DNA from 4 places in the Paenibacillus sp. MB22_1 genome. Region 1 is predicted to be linked to each of the others. Evidence: riboswitches for the same ligand, from Rfam matches in the RefSeq annotation. Region 1 holds a riboswitch; each other region holds the start of a gene.
The links. Region 1 has a riboswitch for cyclic di-AMP ahead of ACL02P_RS11095 (KamA family radical SAM protein). Riboswitches for the same ligand answer to the same signal wherever they lie in the genome.

Region 1 (4,436 bases):
ACTCAGTTCCTTTGGCCAGCTTACCTTTCTTAATCGGTCTTGCTTCCGGGTCAAAGAAACTGACGATCCGATCTGCGATGATTCGATTGCCGGAAACGACCTGTTTGGCTTGTTCCAACAACTTGCCGGTTAGCGTGACCGCCTCGGTCAGTTTGGTTTTACTTTGTCGAAGAGCAGCTTTGCCCTTGTCTTGCAGTTTCTCGATAACGGCTTGCGCCTTGTTCACAACGTTCTCGGCTACTTCGATTACGCTCCCAGTGATCCGGTCAACTTCTTCCCAAGATTCACGGGTGCGGCGACGTAGAACTTTCGCGATGGACAGAATCTTTTCCTTGATTTCTGCCGTACGATCTTCAAAGCCTTGAACAGTGTGGGAGGCGACTTTCCGGATTTTCTGAATCGTTCGAGTGATGACTTTTACGCCATCTTGCAACAGCGTAGCGTCTGTCGGGTGATGGATGTCGGATTCCACAACCGTCGTATCCGTGCGCAATTTGCGGGTTTTCAGAACGGCTTTTTCCTCACACTGCTTTACGAGTGCGGCATTGATGTCTTCGACGATCTTGTCGCCGTAGCGTTTGCGGGCATAGATGAGCGTAGACGGGTCGGGCATCGGTTCGTCGATGGCAAACCGGCAGAACATTCGCCATGTGATGCTGTCACCGACTTCCTTCACGAGTGACTCGTAGCCCAAATTGTATTTATGCTTCAGGACCATAAGACGGATGTACTTTTCAATTGCAAGCGTAGGACGGCCGCTTTTCTTGCCTTTCGGGTGCAACTCAGTAAACGGTTGAAGAAAACGGTCGTCGTCCAGTAATTGATCTATGATTGCAAGCTCGACCGGCAACTTTCTAACAGATTCCGGGAGAATGGCATCCCAGATGGTCAATTGCTCGTCTCGAAGTTTCAACATTTTCTTCACCTCTTGGAAGGATTCCCGAGGGCTTCTGTTGAACTCCTATAGCAAAGGAATTCTTCCCTCGGGGTGTGGAACTTTGTTATCTCGTCAATAACAATTTCCATTTTGAGGTGCTGAATTCCTTTTAATTATGCTCAAAACACCCTGACTTTTTCAGGGGAAACTAACTAAGCTGATTCAGAACGTGAACTTGACGATTCAATCGGTCTCAGCATCCACCCAAGAGGTATCCGCCGGTACCGAGGAAGTGACCGCATCGGTGGAGGAATCCGCCAATATTACCGCCAAGTCGCTCGCTAACGTGGAGCAAATCAGCAGCTATTCGCAGCAACAACTGAGCGAAATGGAAAATCACGCGCGTACGGTTCGTTCGCTGCATGAGCAGGCGTTGGCGCTGCAGGAGTCGATCGCAAAATTCCGGATCTGACTCTAAAAACAAAACGTACCCTTCACGCTCCCCTGATCGGGGAAGCGGAAGGGTACGTTTTGTTTTATCCCGTAATGGACACTGCGCTTGCAGCGTCTTCCATTGGCTGATCCGACTGCGTATCCAGCTTCGATTCCGGCTTCTTCCAGTACGCTTCACTGCCTGGCAGATCGTCGAACCAGGTAGCATCATCCGGGCAAGGCAAAATCATAAATTTGCCGTATTCACCGTCCCGGGACTGATGATATTTGAGATAAGCCTGCCCGTTTTCAATGGCCAGGATTTCGATTTTTCCCGAAGAATGGCTCATTGAAAGCCGCACGCGTTTGCCAAGCCCCGATGTACGGGCTTTCGCTTCCTCCACTAGTTGATATGCTCGTTTCAGCGGGATCACGAAATCAGCATTTCCGGCAACGGGACGATTGATAAAGAAATAGTACGGAGTGACGCCGGCCCACGATAAGCGGTCCAGCAATTCGCCAAGCACGGCCGCATCATCATTGATGCCTTTGAGAATCGGCGTTTGATTAACCACGATAGCCCCAGCGTCGTGTAACGCCTGGAACCCTCTTTTGGCTTCAGGGGTAATTTCGCGCGGATGATTGATATGCGCCATGACATAAATCCGTTGGTCTACAGTGGAGAACTCCCTAATCAGATCCAGCAATTCCGGATCTTCATAAATACGCATAGGATTAAAAACAGGAATTTTGGAGCCGAGTCGGATGATTTTTACATGCTCAATGGCTCTTAGCCGTTCGAGAATCGAACGCAGTTTCTTTGTAGCCAAAATCAAGCTGTCACCGCCGGTTAACAGGACGTTGTTGATCTCCGGATGCTGGGCGATATACTCGATGCCAGGCGTGACATCCGCCATCGCTTCCTTCACATCGTTGCGAAACAACCGTTTACGGAAGCAATACCGGCAATAGGAGCCGCAAACCTCGGACACGATCAGCAGCGCGGTCGTGCGGTATTTATGCTGGCAGCCAGGCACCACATAGTTCGCCGCTTCGTCGGAAGCGTCCCAACGCCCGTATTCCTTCAGCTCTCCCGTATTGGGGATCACCAACTTGCGGATCGGGTCCTCTGGATCATTCCAGTCGATCAAATTCAAATAGTAGTCATTCACCCGAAAAACGAATTTGTCCGTAATCGGTTTCAACTCCTGCCGCTCCTGCTCGGACAACTGGCTCACCTTGGCAATATCGGTGATGTACTTCGGACTAGCCATAAATCCTCTCCTCCTTTAATAGTGCGATGCGTAAAGAAGAAGCTCGAAACTTGCAGTGAATGCGAGTACTCCACCGAATGCTCGGGTCAAAGGTCTTGCAGAACGCAAAAAGACCCCGCTTCAAAGAACAGGGTCATTAATTGATGACTGAAATAATATTAAAATGACCCATCCACTGCAAACGAGGTTAGCTGACGGGCTCGGGAAAGATGGTTCCCTACGTTAATCCTACAACGATTCGCCCCAAAAGATTGGTTCCCCCGCTTTTCGACTTTACCCATCGAAAATTAAGCGTACTTTTATCCTACCCTAACATCACCCGATTTGTCAAAGCTTACCTTGGATCCCGGCGATGTCGTAAATGAGATCCATGCGCAAATGCCTGCGAACCTGCTCCGCTAACCGATCGAAGGCTTCCTCCTTCCGCGAGGAAGAAACAAAGGTGACGCTCAAAGGTTCGAGCCCTTTGCTCGTACGCAGTCCGTCCAGCCAAGCACGTCGCCAGGCATCATTATGGAACACTCCGTGCAGATACGTCCCAAACACCCTGCCATCGGCGCGGGCTGCGCCTTCCGGATGTGTTTGCGTCTCAGCCTGTTCTAACTCCGGGGCTGTCCCTGACCCTTGTACTGGCTCCTCATTGACCCGAAGCATAAATAAGGGACGAGTGTCCCGCAGCTGCTGGGTCGAGCCGGCATGAATCTCATAGCCTGAGATCGGCAGCCGGCGGTTCTTAGAGTGCAGCGATATCGGCTGGTCCTCGCACGTATAGCCGTGCACCCGTACCGTTTTTTTGCCTGGGAGGAAGGTTGTTGCCAAGGGGAGCAGGCCCAATCCTAACGCAGACCTCGGTTCATTGGACTCCACGCCTTCGGGGTCATGCAGTTGTTCTCCCAGCATTTGATATCCGCCGCAGATTCCGACCAGCTGGGTGCGCGTCTCCTCTTCAATCAGGCTGCAAATAGCCTCCGCCAGCCCTTGCCTACGCAAAAATTCCAGATCGCTGATCGTATCCTTGGTCCCCGGTAAAATCACCGCATCGGGATGCCCAAGCTCCGACAGCTTGCTTACATAACGTAGCGACACGTCCGGTTCGGCGGCCAACGGATCAAAATCGGTGAAGTTGGAAATATGCGGGTAACGGATGACTGCGATGTCCAGTTCCTTACTTGGCGCTTGCTCTGGATGGGCAGGATAGGTATCCAGGACAACGGAATCCTCTGCTTCGATATCCAGATCAGGCAGAAAGGGGAGCACTCCTAGTACGGGGATTCCGGTCCGCTGCTCCAGCCAATCCAGCCCGGGCTGCAATAGAGACAAATCGCCGCGGAACTTGTTGATAATGAACCCTTTTACGCGGGCGCGTTCGTGTGGCTCAAGCAGCTCCAGGGTACCAACGAGAAAAGCAAAAACGCCGCCGCGGTCAATATCCCCCACCAAGATCACGGGAGCATCCGCCCATTCAGCCAAGTTCATGTTGACGATATCCCGTTGCTTCAGGTTGATTTCCGCCGGGCTCCCAGCCCCCTCGATCACCACAATGCCATGCCTATCGCGGAGCCGACCGAGCGCTTCCATGACCAGCGGCTTGGCATGGGGCAGAAACTCCTCACGATAATCAGATGCGCTAAGGTGACGGTAAGGACGCCCATGCACAACGATCTGCGAGTGCATGTCCCCGGTTGGCTTGATCAATACCGGATTCATGTCGGTGGTGGCAGCGATGCCGCAAGCCTCCGCCTGAATCCCTTGGGCCCGTCCAATTTCTTGGCCGTCCGCCGTAACATACGAGTTCAAGGCCATATTTTGTGACTTGAACGGAGCCGGTCGAAGCCCATCCTGCGCAAAAATAC
Region 2 (4,436 bases), on a different contig from region 1:
CCGGCGTAAACTACGGGACGATTGACATGGACCGAATTCTGCGGATGCTTCGACCTTTTCAAGGGCGGGTTGTTGTCAAAGAATCGGGGATGCATGCGGTGGAAGACTATTTGATGTCGCGGTATCAGATGTATTGGCAGGTCTATTTCCACCCGGTGACGCGGAGCTCGGAGATCATTCTCCGGCAAATTTTGCGACGGGCGAAGGAATTATACCGGAGCGGGCATTCCTTTAACTTCTTGCCGCATCCGCTGCCATTTTTATTTCAAGGGGATATCGGCGTTGCCGATTATTTGCAGCTGGACGAAGCGTTGATGCAAACGGCTTTCATGCAGTGGACGCGGGAAAAGGATGAGCGATTAAGCGATTTATGTTCCCGGTTTTTAAATCGCAAATTGTATAAATATGTAGAATTGGACACGCCGGAGCTGGAAATGCTGGAGGAGATTCGGTACGCTTTTAGACAAGTGGGCCTACAACCTGAATACGACATGGAAATTGATTTTCCGACCGATCTGCCGTATGATGTGTTCCGTCCGGACGATGGGGTTCGACAGAAGCAAATTTTGCTGTTGGACCGGCAGGAACGGCTCCGGGAAATTTCAGAAGTATCGGATATCGTGCGGTCGATCAGCGGCTTGCACCGAGGGAAGACGCATTTGTACTATCCGGATAATAAATTGTGTGCTGTGATAGATCGGCTGCCCCGCCCGGTAGCCCGCATTTTCGAGCAACGGAATTAGGAGGATGACAAGGTTTATGTTATTTGATACGCATACGCATTTGGATGCTCCCCAATTTGACGAGGACCGCGAGGAAGTGATCGCGCGCGCCGTGGAACAAGGGGTTACGCGGATGATTAACATCGGATTTAACCGCGAGACGATCCCTTCGACCATGAAGTTGGCAGAGACGTATGACTTCATTTATGCCGCTGTCGGCTGGCATCCGCAAGACGCGATTACAATGCAAGAGGGCGATTTGGACTGGATTGCAGAATTGTGCAAGCATGAGAAGGTCGTCGCCATCGGAGAAATTGGGCTGGATTATTATTGGGATACGTCACCTAAGGACGTTCAACATAAGGTTTTTCGTGAGCAAATTGGACTGGCTCGCAGCTTGGGCATGCCGATTTCCATTCATAATCGGGACGCTCACGAAGACGTGGTACGCATCCTTCGGGAAGAGAAAGCCAATGAAGTTGGAGGCGTGATGCACTCTTTCTCCGGCAGTTGGGAAATTGCCAAAATGTGTCTAGATTTGGGATTTCATTTGTCGTTTGGCGGGCCGATTACGTTTAAAAATGCAAAACAGCCAAAAGAAGTGTTGGCCAAGACGCCGATGGATCGATTGCTGATCGAAACGGATTCCCCTTATTTAACGCCGCATCCATATCGTGGTAAACGGAATGAGTCCGCTCATGTCCGCTTGGTTGCAGAAATGGCAGCCGAGCTCAAAGGGGTCACTTTTGAGGAAATCGCGGAAATTACCACCCGAAACGCATTGGAACGATTTGGAATCCCGAGTATTTGAGAGCAAAACGGATGAAATAAAGAGGATTTCGGAAAGATTAATGCTTTTTAACCCTCAAAAACAAGGTCATTACATTTTTTTAACCATTTTTTTAAAAAAACGTGGTTGATTCGTCCTTTACAACCTGCATCGAAACAGGATAGAATCTTTTCAGTATCGATTCGGTTCGTTTTGAACCGTACGATGCTTGGTTCCATGAACCAGTCTCGCTGAATCTCCTATGACGGAGAACGGGGGAACCAATACGGATTGCAGTTGGCGATAGCCTGTATGCGTTCGTATTCGATTTCTTTCCAGGGTCTATGGGGTGAATTCAAGGTCATTGCGCCATGAGCGAATGTACTGAGAAAGGGCGGCTCTCTTTCGCCCGAACCCGACAGCTAACCTCGTAAGCGAATAAGAGAGGTCACTCGTGCAGCTATTACACCCAAGACATTCAAGAAGCCACGAAGGAGTTCCTCTAACTCTTTCTCCCGGCTTCTTTTGTTTTGAATAAAAGTAATAGGGTCGTCATACTGTTGGAAAACAGGAGGTGACGACAAGCAGGAGAGACTGGTCAAGGATGCAAAACGCTTAGGATTAAATTTAAGATCAGTGTTCAAAAAGTCAGGTTTTTCAGCACCGAGAAGGTTGGATGAAGCTTGGGACTGAGTAGCGCAGCGTACATGGGGGTACGTGAGCAACGGAAGGCCCGGCTGAATTCAAGATTCGATGCCGAATTCACTTCTTGACCTGCTTCGTGATCAAAAGATGACTTTTTGACTACCTTAGGCGTTTTGTAAAAAGTAACTGTAGTCGCGTCAATCGTTATCATGCATCGACCTAGACGGCGGGACTATGAAGGAGGACGGAAGAAATGGGCATTTTCCGCAAAGAGGAGACCCATGAATCACGCTCATCCAGCATGTCTTACGCAATGCGATGGAAGCATGAGAATTTACGTCAGATAGCGCTCGTCGGCGTTCTGGCCATCGCGGGAATCATCATCATCCTAATCTGGCTGTATAGCCAGGCACAGAAGGAAGTATCCCTGATCGTGGACGGGAATGTCCAGTCAGTGGAGACAACCCAATCCAGTGTAGCTCATCTGCTGGAGGAACAATCGATTAAGCTCAGTGCGAAGGATTCGGTATCCCTCCCGCTGGAAAGCTCGCTGAAGAACGGTGACCGCATTGTCATAGTACGCGCCAAGCCGGTCAATGTGACCGCGGACGGCACCACGAAAGTCCACTTCACGACGCAAAGCAAAGTAGAGGGCGTATTGTCCGAGCTCGGCATCACTTTGGATGAAGACGACAAGGTGACCCCGGCATTGGACAGTAAAGTTACCGAGAACCTGAATGTCAAGGTCGTTCGGGTCAGCAAGCAAACGGTGCAGAGCAAGGAGACTGTGCCCTTTAGCGTGGTCAAAACGTCGGACGACAAGCTGCTAAAAGGTACCACGAAGGTCATTCAAGAAGGTACCGAAGGTCTGGTCATTCACAACATTGAGAAAACCTACGAAGACGGAAAATTCGTGGCGAAGCGTTGGCTCGGCAAAGAGGTCTCCAAGGACCCTCAGCCGAAGGTGATCGCAGTCGGCACGAAGAAACCTACCGAGGTCCTGTCGGCCAGCATAAGCCGTAAGGGAAATACGGTGAACATCAGCGGGACGACGACCAAAGGTGGCGTCTCATTCAAATATAAAAAGATCCTGAAAAATGTTACGTTAACCGCGTATTCGGCGGAAGAAGACGGGATAGGCACCCGTACGGCTTCGGGTACCCGCGTGACGGAAGGCAGAACGATTGCCGTTGATAAAGACGTCGTTCCGCTTGGTTGGTGGGTATACATCGAAGGAGTCGGCTTCCGTAAGGCAGAGGATACGGGTGGAGCCATCGATGGAAATAAGATGGACGTCTATTTTGATAGTCTGAAGGATGCTAAGAAATTCGGCCGCAAGAAGGGCCGCACCGTATACGTAATCGGTCCGACGAAGCCGGAATTGAACTAAGATCTCGTTCTCTTTCGTTTTACAATGCGGAGGGAATGAGATAGTATTAGGATGATGAATAAGACAGTGGATTAGAAGAGGATGATATGATCCTCTTCTTTTTGTTATTCTGGTGGAGACAAGCAAGAACAGGAAGGAAGACAGATCCATGATCAAAGAGGTCATCGTGGTGGAGGGCCGAGACGACACCGTGGCCATTAAACGAGCCGTAGAGGCGGATACGATTGAGACCGGGGGTTCGGCGATAGGCGAAGCCGTGCTAAAGAAAATCGCTTTGGCTCAGGAACGCCGGGGCGTGATTATTTTTACGGACCCCGACCATGCCGGGGAGCGGATTCGTAAAATCGTGGCAGCGCGGGTGCCGGGCTGCAAGCACGCTTTCCTGCCTGAGGTCGAAGCTACGAAGAAAGGCGACATTGGGGTGGAGAATGCCTCGCCGGAGGCGATCCGCACCGCGTTGTCCCGGGTGCGCAGCGAAGCGCCGGGAGTAGAGGCCGCAATCACCTGGGAAGACTTGATTAACGCAGGGTTAATCGTACACCCGCAAGCTGCGGCGCGGCGAAAAGCGCTGGGCGAGCTGTTGGGTATCGGATATTGTAACGGAAAGCAGCTCTACAAACGGTTAACCGTGTTCCGCATCAGCCGCGAGGAGTTTGCAGCTGCGTTAGCCGAGTTGGAAAGCAAAGGAGTTTAAGAACCATGAGCATAAGGGAAGACGTATCCACACCGCGCCGGACGAAGGAGATCATTCAGCGGCACGGTTTTTCGTTCAAAAAAAGTCTGGGGCAAAACTTTCTGATCGACCAAAACATCCTCGGTAAAATTGTTGCCGCCGCCGAATTGGACAAGACCCAGGGCGCACTGGAAATCGGGCCGGGCATCGGCGCCTTAACGGAGAAGCTGGCGCAGG
Region 3 (4,436 bases), on a different contig from region 1:
CCGTACGCAAGCAATGGAACGGGGAAGATACTCGCCTCGAGATCAAGATGCAATATAAAGCACCGCTGGCATGGGTTCAGATCGATCCGGATTACACCTTAACGGTGGAGAACCTTCACATCAACAACTATCTGAAAGCGGAAGTCCCTGAAACCACGCTGTCCCGCTCCAATATGAGCGTCACCAAGCTGCTTGAAGCGATCCTTGGGGGACTTCTGTGGTAAACCTAGGTCCATACTTCTATAAGGAGGGAAAGAAATGAGTTTCGTTCGTTTGGGGTGGACTGCCCTGAAAAGCCAATTTCCCTCGGTCATCATCTTGTTCCTGTACCAGCTGCTGTGGGGATTGTTCTTGTACAGGTTGGTCGATACCGCGGTAATGGCGCTGCTGCAACGATATCCTGACCCGCCGCCCACTGCGCTGTCGAAACTACTGTTCTTGCTTGAGGGACAAATGAATTTATGGAGCAATCCCGAGGTTCGGCTGTATTGCTGGCTGCTGGCAGGGATGGTCGTCCTGCGCATGATCTTGACTCCGTTGATCCAAGCCGGAATCTTCTACGGCTTCACACCGGCCGATCACCGCAGCCCGGGGTTCCCCCTGTTCCGAGGGATGAAGGAATTTGGCAAACCGGTGATTCTGTTTTACGCGATGGAGCTCGTGCTTACCTTGCTGCCCGCCTTCTGGATTGTACCGAGGCTGCTGTCGCTCTGGCCTGGACTCACCGGTATGGAAATCCCGATGGCAACCTGGCTCACCGGGCTTGGGCTGATTCTTGGCTGGTTCATCTACGGCTGGTTCATCCGGCAGTGCCTGTTATTTGTCCAGTTCGGCTACCTGTTTAAGGCCGGGGTTTGGAATTCCCTGCTGGTTTGCTTCCGAACCCTCTTGCAGGGCATCTCCATCTCGTTGATTCTCGGGGCTTTTGGCCTGATCCTCTTCCTTCTGTTCGGAACCGCATCTTGGGTTTGGACGGGGATGCTGGCCCTGATCCTGCAGCAGGCTTATCCCCTCTTCCGCTGCACGTTTAAGGTCTGGAAGATCGCCTCTCAATTTCATCTTTGGCAGTCAAAGGCACAAAAAAGTTAAAATTTTTTAACTCCTCAAAAACCCCGTAACAACAAGGCCTTCGCCGTTTGGCGAAGGCCTTCAGTCCTATTTCCCCTCTTAATCTTGTGAATTAGGCATTGCCAAAAGATACCTGACTTTGTTACAATAACAGCAACGCAATTTCAGTAACAGTTTTGTAATTATTTTTGTCATCTTTGGCAGGAGATTGGTGCCGGATGTCAAATAAGAAATGTCAGGTGTGAAAAACAAAGCCGAATTCCCTTCACCAGGGAAACGGGGGAACCACTTTGGGTGAATTGATCTCGCTTTAGAGGGATCATAGGGAACCTTCAACCGAATCCTTAAGCTAACCTCGTAGGCATTGGAAGGAGCATAACTTCTTGAAGAAGCGTTTGACGGTAGCAGCAGTAAGTTTTGCCATGCTTTTCACCATTGGAACTGGCAGCGTTTTCGCCGATTCCAAACTGGACAGCGTCATCGGCGGCGCGCTCGGAAGCAGCTATGTTGCGGGCGGAACCACAACCGACGGGTTCGACTGTTCTGGATTTACGATGTACGTCTTCTCGAAGATCGGCATCAAGCTGCCTCACCAATCCGCATCCCAATACAAAATGGGAACTGCGGTTGACAAGAGCGAATTGATCGAGGGCGATTTGGTCTTCTTTAATACTTCCGGTAAAGGCGTTTCTCATGTCGGCATCTACGTCGGCGACGGCAAATTTGCTCATGCCTCCTCCTCCAAAGGTGTAGTCATCAGCAAATTAAGCGAGAAGTATTACGTCGAGCGTTACGTTGGAGCGAAACGGATCATGAGCAACGACAAGTATGAAGATGTGACCGGTGAAATTGCTGAACACGATGATGTTCAATAAGAACTCGCTACGAAGCCCGTGGGGATGTTGATAACAACGTCTCTGCGGGTTTTTTCCTTGTCTTCCCTTCTCCTTCTCCCTAGCCCCAGTCCCTTAGGAACCATTACCCACGAATCGCCTCGCGAAAACAGGCCAATAGAAGCGTTTTTTTCGACAAACTTGTCAACTCTGGACGGCTTTGGTAAAATGAACAACGTAAATGGTAACAACTTTGTAATTATTGTTGTAACTGTTTCTGTGCAAGATCTTGGGTGCAATCTACAATGAAACTGCCGAATTCCCACGCACCCGGGAAGCGGGGGACCCACCATAGGGTGAATTGATTTTCGCTATAAAGGTAACAACTCCCAAACTAATAACTACCATTTCAATCAAGGTTACTTACCTCTATAGCAAATCATAGGGAACCTTCAACCGAATCCATAAGCTAACCTCGTAGGCCTTGGAAGGAGTAAGACATCTTGAGAAAGACTTTGACAGCAGCGGTAACGAGTTTAGCCCTCCTATTTACCTTGGGGGCAGGTAGCGCCTTTGCCGACTCCGCAAAAGCCGAGACAACGACGCTATCCAGTATCGTCGATTCCGTGTACGGGACGCCTTATAAATTCGGAGGCACCACGACAGCGGGATTTGATTGCTCCGGATTTACCCGGTACGTCTTCAGCAAGATGGGCATCAAGCTGGCGCGTGTGTCCGCCGCCCAGTATAAGCAAGGCACACCGGTACCCAAGAGCGAGCTTCAAGCTGGGGATCTCGTCTTCTTCAAGACGACGGGGACGGGCAAAGTATCCCATGTCGGTGTTTACATCGGCAACGGTGAATTCGCTCACGCGTCCTCATCCAAGGGCATCCGGATCGACAAGTTAAGCAATAGTTATTACCAGAACCGCTACGTTGGCGCGAAGCGAGTTCTCAGTAAATACGGTTATTCCGTCTACGCTGCGGAATCGTAATCCATTGATCTATCGGTTTCATCCTGTTCATCATCACTAATTCACCGCTGGGCCGGGTTCTCATTGGAACCGCCTTGCGGTCTTTTTTTATCTGTACTCTTATCTATATAACGAAACAACTGGGAAAAAGGTTGCCGCAAAGCCAAAAATCCCGCGCAAATCTCACAAATTCCCGAAGGGGGGGCAAAAACCTTTACAAGCTGCGTATTTCCGGCTATTGTGAGGATAATGGAACAATTACGACGGACTTTCCTTTAACAAAGGAGGGGCAATATGGACCAATCGATGTCTCCGTTTCGTATCGTGCCGATGGAAGAAGCCCATGGCGCGGAAATTTGCACCTGGCGTTACGATTCTCCTTACGACATCTACAGCTGGCTGCCTTGGGAGCAAATGAAAGCGCTTGACGTGGAGTTTGGGAACCCGGCGATCCGCGCCGAACAGTATGTCTCCGTGTTGAATGAAAAGGGCGAGCTTGCCGGCTTCGCACAGTACTTCCCGATGGAAGGAGTCACCCGGCTTGGCATCGGCATGAAGCCCGAGCTATGCGGCCATGGGCTGGGCAAGCAGTTTGTGAGGACCATCGTGGAGGAAGCCCGGCGCCGTAAGCCGGAAAACCAGATTGACCTTGAAGTGCTGACCTGGAACACCCGGGCGATCCGGGCCTACCAGAAGGCTGGGTTTGTCATCACGGATCTGTACGAGAAGATGACGCCTGGCGGGGTGTCCAAACCGTTTTATTGCATGGTTCATAAGGGGCTGCCTGAATAAAGGCACGCCCCTTTTTATGTCCTGTTTTGATTAAGACTATGACTTATGGTACACAATTTAATGAAAACGGATCATTTTTGTTCCTAATTTGGACACAAAGACTATGATCAACCCGCGTGTTCCGTTATAATGGATAGGTAGCATACATAGGAGGGGCGATTGAAATGCAAAAGTGGATCATGAGCGGTTTGTTCGTCATCGCAGGCGCTTTAGCCCTTGTATTGATGTTCACCTTGCCAAGCCGGGAAGAGGCTGCGCAAGAAGCCAAGCCGCAAATGCCTGAAATCACCATGAACGCAGAACAAGCCGAAGCCATCGTCAAAGCAAATTGCATCTCCTGCCACGGTGATACATTGCAAGGCGGAGCGGGCCCAAATCTGCAGAAGATCGGCTCGGAATTGACGGCAGAACAACTGTATTCCATCATCACTAAAGGGAAGGGCGGCATGATGCCTTCTTTTAAGGATCGCTTAAAGGAAGAGGAAATTGCGAACGTCGCCATGTGGCTTGCGGAGAAAAAATAAAAGCACGAAAAAGCACGACCGCCGGGAATTTACGTTCCCGGCGGTCGTTTTGTTACCCCTATAGTTTCGATCATGCTCTGATTTGGTTAATCCCCTGACCGCATCTTTTCGTAGACCTCGTTATATTGTTGCGCCTCCTTGATGTCAACGGCTGTAATGCCGCCTTCCTCCCAAGAGGTCAAACGGAGCGTTACCGTTTTATAGTCGATTGTGATAAAGGGATGGTGGTTAAATGCTTCCGAGAT
Region 4 (4,436 bases), on a different contig from region 1:
TGCGGTCTTCGGTCCGAAGCGGAATAAAATAACCCGGAGATTCGTTCAAACGCGAAATTTCCATTCCGGCCGTCTCGACGTGCTCAAACACTCGCTTTGCGATAGACATTTCCGTATTCTCTTGCCTGCAGTCAGGAAGATCGGCAGACTCATGGGCAAGTTTCAGGGTATTCTGGTCATCCGCCAAATAGATCGCGATTTCTGTGTCAAGGGTCTGCGAAACTTGTCGGGAAAAATTGTCCAGCATGGAATGGATGTCCGCGATCGCGCTCATCTGCTTGCTAAGCGCGTACAACGCAGCTGTGTGAGCTTCCCTTTGCTTGGAAAAGAGGACCTGCTGCTTCAGCTTGGCCGCTAGGCTGGCCGTTAATGCTGCCACCGCCAAATAGACGCCAAATGAAACCAGATAGCGCAAGTCTGATACGGTAAAGCTCAGTACAGGAGGCACGAAGAAGAAATCAAAGGCTAAGACACCCAGGATCGCCGCGTAGAAAGCAGGACGCAGTCCCCCGAAGACGGCATTGAAAAGAACCGGGAGTAAATAGATAAGAGCAATATTGACCAAGTCAAAAGCAAGACCAAACGGTTTTAATACCATGGTCATGAGAGCGATCAGCAAAGTCGTGCTTACGTACGATCGCAACGAAATCCATACCGCATTCCATTTATGCATAGCAAAACACATCCTGCTCTTTTTTGTGTCTCTCCTCTCTAGGTTACTGTAAAAAAAGAGTAAAATAAACCGGTACTGGGCGTAAAAATTTCGTAAAAATGATTGAAAAACCTCAAAATAATGAGTAAATACGAGAAAAATGATGATCTTCTGCCAGGGTCATGAATTCCCAAACATAAAGCACTCTTTTTAAGCGGATATACAATATGCTTCACTTTACAGTTTTTTTGTCTCGGAGTAACATACGTCCATGAATTGAATTGTTTTTCATTTACAGTTGCTTAATTGTGACTCAGGAACAAGAGGGAACCAACTACGGATCAGTGCTTGTGTGAGAGCAAGTCAACCGGATCCGTAAGGGATGAATTCCCCCGCTTATACGAAGCTTAAGCAGGGGCAGGGCGACTCTCACCGCCCGAATCCATAAGCAAAACTCGTAAATGCGGAAGCAGCTCTTTTCAAAAGTGTGGCCCTTGTAGAGAGAGGATGATGAAGCTTGTGATCGTAAGTTTCGACCACAGTGCTTATGCCTCTGTGGTGTTTCGTGAACATGATAATCATCGTTTCAATCGCTGAATTCTTCAATTAACACGAAGGAGCGGGGGAACCAATCGAAGCCGGTCTTGTCGGCTTCATGGGGTGAATCGCCGGTAAATCCGGCGTAGGGCGACTCTTACGCCCGAATCCGACAGCTAACCTCGTAAGCGTCTTTAAGAGAGGCAACAATTGTCGTGATTAGACACGGTGTTTTTTCGTGCCTAAGAAGCTGACGAAGAGTTCCTCTTCCGAAAGCTTCTTTTTTGTTGCCTGTACCAGGATGGAGGAGATTGGCTATGGAAGCTCAAGATGAGTTTGTACTCGTCTCTGCGCCCAACAAAACCGGGGAGCAGTTTATTAAAGCGTTGCGAATCAAAGGAATACCTTATGCAGCGATTACCAATAATGAAACAGAGAAGTCGAGATTGACACATTTGGGCGTCAAGCACATCTTAATGGTCGATACTGTAGACCGGGAAACCTGGCTCATTCCAGAGTTACCGGTAGGGAAGGTGTACTTGTTTGAGTCAAGTTTGCCCTTGATTTGCCGATACATTCAGATCTGCCGATCCTGGACAGGCAAGCCGATCTATATCATCACCGGCAGCAACAATGCAAGACTCATCTACAAAGGACTTGGCGCTAGCTATGTCATTTACACCCGCAGCGATGATGTTTCGTTTCTGCTTGATAACGAAAGCTGAATCCATATCAGGCAAACGTACCGGGTACATGCTTGAAGGGAGGGATGATCATTCATGATGGATATCGCAATGATTTTAACACTAGGTGGCGTATATGGATTGTTTTGCTTATTTTTAGCTTGGTGCGGACGAGTTGCAGGTGAATCGGGGGGAGAACGCTCATGATAATAGTTGCTGTTTTTACGGTTTTGATTTTTTTATATCTCGTTTTTGCTTTGGTGAATCCCGAAAAATTTTAATATGATCTGTATATGTTTGAGGAGGGCATGAAATGGCCATTTTGCAACTGGTAGCGGTCATTGTGATTTTAGTTTTTTTGGTCAAACCTTTGGGGGCATACATCTTTCATGTATTTTCCAATGAACCCAACCGGACCGACAAAATATTCGGACCGATTGAAAGGTTGATCTACGGACTGACCGGTTTGAAAAACCGCGCTGAAATGAGCTGGAAACGATACACGCTCAGCTTGATATTGACCAACGTTATTTTGGTGGCGGTCAGTTATTTGATTTTACGCATCCAGAAATGGCTGCCGATCAACCCGAACGGCATCGATAACATGGAGTCAACGCTTTCTTTCAATACGGTCATCAGCTTCATGACGAATACGAACTTGCAGCACTATAGCGGCGAAACGGGTCTGTCCTATTTTTCGCAAATGGCTGTTATTATGATGATGATGTTTACATCAGCGGCATCCGGCATCGTCGTAGCGATCGCGTTCATTCGCGGTTTGACAAGCAAAGGGAAAACGCTCGGCAACTTCTTCACCGATTTTGTCAAAGCGCACACCCGTTTGCTTATCCCGATGGCGATCATCGTGACATTGGCACTAGTTGCGTTGAAAGTGCCGCAAACGCTTAGTCCGACCGTTCAAGCGACTACGCTTGAAGGCGGGACGCAGCAAATCGCGATCGGTCCGGTAGCTTCCCTCGTATCGATCAAGCACTTGGGAACGAACGGGGGGGGATTTATGGGCGTCAATTCATCGCACCCGTTTGAGAATCCGAATCCGCTAACCAATGTTATCGAGATGTTGTCCATGTGGTGCATTCCGGCCGCGCTGACGTATACGTTCGGCAGATTCGCGCGAAATCAAAAACAGGGCTGGGTGATCTTCAGCGCGATGCTCATCTTGTTTGTCTCCTTCCTGTCCATCGTTTATACATCGGAACTGCGAGGGAACCCAGCGCTGAATGCGCTCGGAATCGACGCTTCGCAAGGCAGCATGGAGGGCAAGGAAGTTCGGTTCGGTATAGCGCAGTCGGCTTTGTTTACAACGGTTACGACTGCGGCTACAACAGGTACGGTCAATAACATGCACGATACGTTGACGCCGCTGGGCGGTCTCGTCCCGCTGGCGCAAATGATGCTGAACTGTGTGTTTGGTGGCGACGGCGTCGGTTTGGTCAACATGCTTATGTACGCAATATTGGGTGTCTTCCTTTGCGGATTGATGGTCGGCCGCACGCCGGAATTTATGGGGCGCAAAATTGAAGCTCGAGAAATGAAACTGGTTGCCATCGCGATTCTCGCTCACCCGCTTATTATTCTTGCGCCTACGGCCATTGCCTTTTTGACGGACTTGGGGAAAGGGGCCATCAGCAATCCCGGCTTCCACGGCATATCGCAGGTGCTTTATGAGTATACGTCTTCCGCCGCGAACAACGGTTCCGGCTTCGAAGGTTTGGCTGACAACACAACGTTCTGGAACGTTTCTACGGGACTTGTCATGCTGTTCGGACGGTACGTTTCCATTGTGGCATTGCTCGGCGTAGCCGGTTCTCTGGCGGCGAAACAATGGGTTCCGGAAACGATCGGAACGTTCCGCACGGACACCAAATTGTTTACGGGTATTCTCGTCGGTATCGTACTGATTATCGGAGCTTTGACCTTTTTGCCCGCCCTTGTTCTCGGTCCGATCGCAGAACATTTGACGCTCCTGAAATAGAAGAGGTGAGATCATGAATACGAAACGAAGAAGCATGTTGTCCGGAGAGATTGTCAAAAAGGCGATCTTGGACAGCTTTATCAAATTAAATCCGGTTGTCATGATGAAAAATCCGGTCATGTTTGTCGTCGAAGCAGGAACGTTCGTCGTGTTGTTAATGACGTTGTTTCCGGGCTACTTCGGTACCGAAGGACGAGTTGGATTTAATCTGGCGGTTTTTCTAATTTTGCTATTTACCGTGCTGTTCGCCAACTTCGCCGAGGCATTGGCTGAGGGCAGAGGAAAAGCGCAGGCCGACACTCTCAAGAAGACGAAAAAAGAAATCATGGCCAATAAAGTGACCGGCAACAGCGTGAAGGTGGTTCCGTCCACGGAACTGCGCAAAGGCGATGTTGTAATTGTCTCGCAAGGGGAGATGATTCCGGGTGACGGGGAGGTCATTGATGGGCTCGCTTCCGTGGACGAGTCAGCCATTACCGGCGAATCCGCTCCTGTCATCAAAGAAGCAGGCGGCGATTTCAGTTCGGTAACCGGCGGCACGCGGGTCGTTAGCGACCGGATAACCGTA

Region 2: linked by a shared signal. The riboswitch ahead of ACL02P_RS17825 (3D domain-containing protein) and the one ahead of ACL02P_RS11095 (KamA family radical SAM protein) in region 1 are both predicted to bind cyclic di-AMP.
Region 3: linked by a shared signal. The riboswitch ahead of ACL02P_RS18570 (C40 family peptidase) and the one ahead of ACL02P_RS11095 (KamA family radical SAM protein) in region 1 are both predicted to bind cyclic di-AMP.
Region 4: linked by a shared signal. The riboswitch ahead of ACL02P_RS22135 (hypothetical protein) and the one ahead of ACL02P_RS11095 (KamA family radical SAM protein) in region 1 are both predicted to bind cyclic di-AMP.

What each region holds. Positions count from the first base shown of each region.
Region 1 covers NZ_JBLADV010000001.1:2,343,127-2,347,562, forward strand. The annotation lists gene ACL02P_RS11085 (ISNCY family transposase) at 1-916, opposite strand, end outside; gene ACL02P_RS11090 (hypothetical protein) at 1,107-1,349, shown strand; gene ACL02P_RS11095 (KamA family radical SAM protein) at 1,414-2,583, opposite strand; cyclic di-AMP (ydaO/yuaA leader) riboswitch at 2,745-2,887, opposite strand; gene ACL02P_RS11100 (cobyric acid synthase) at 2,911-4,436, opposite strand, start outside.
Region 2 covers NZ_JBLADV010000002.1:1,284,231-1,288,666, reverse strand. The annotation lists gene ACL02P_RS17835 (HD domain-containing protein) at 1-743, shown strand, start outside; gene ACL02P_RS17830 (TatD family hydrolase) at 760-1,533, shown strand; cyclic di-AMP (ydaO/yuaA leader) riboswitch at 1,731-1,943, shown strand; gene ACL02P_RS17825 (3D domain-containing protein) at 2,390-3,526, shown strand; gene rnmV (ribonuclease M5) at 3,675-4,220, shown strand; gene rsmA (16S rRNA (adenine(1518)-N(6)/adenine(1519)-N(6))-dimethyltransferase RsmA) at 4,226-4,436, shown strand, end outside.
Region 3 covers NZ_JBLADV010000002.1:1,443,423-1,447,858, reverse strand. The annotation lists gene ACL02P_RS18585 (M1 family metallopeptidase) at 1-224, shown strand, start outside; gene ACL02P_RS18580 (hypothetical protein) at 259-1,089, shown strand; cyclic di-AMP (ydaO/yuaA leader) riboswitch at 1,311-1,447, shown strand; gene ACL02P_RS18575 (C40 family peptidase) at 1,452-1,943, shown strand; cyclic di-AMP (ydaO/yuaA leader) riboswitch at 2,204-2,400, shown strand; gene ACL02P_RS18570 (C40 family peptidase) at 2,405-2,896, shown strand; gene ACL02P_RS18565 (GNAT family N-acetyltransferase) at 3,170-3,667, shown strand; gene ACL02P_RS18560 (c-type cytochrome) at 3,832-4,191, shown strand; gene ACL02P_RS18555 (4a-hydroxytetrahydrobiopterin dehydratase) at 4,278-4,436, opposite strand, start outside.
Region 4 covers NZ_JBLADV010000002.1:2,255,648-2,260,083, forward strand. The annotation lists gene ACL02P_RS22130 (ATP-binding protein) at 1-673, opposite strand, end outside; cyclic di-AMP (ydaO/yuaA leader) riboswitch at 1,234-1,395, shown strand; gene ACL02P_RS22135 (hypothetical protein) at 1,507-1,914, shown strand; gene ACL02P_RS22140 (potassium-transporting ATPase subunit F) at 2,076-2,153, shown strand; gene kdpA (potassium-transporting ATPase subunit KdpA) at 2,186-3,868, shown strand; gene kdpB (potassium-transporting ATPase subunit KdpB) at 3,882-4,436, shown strand, end outside.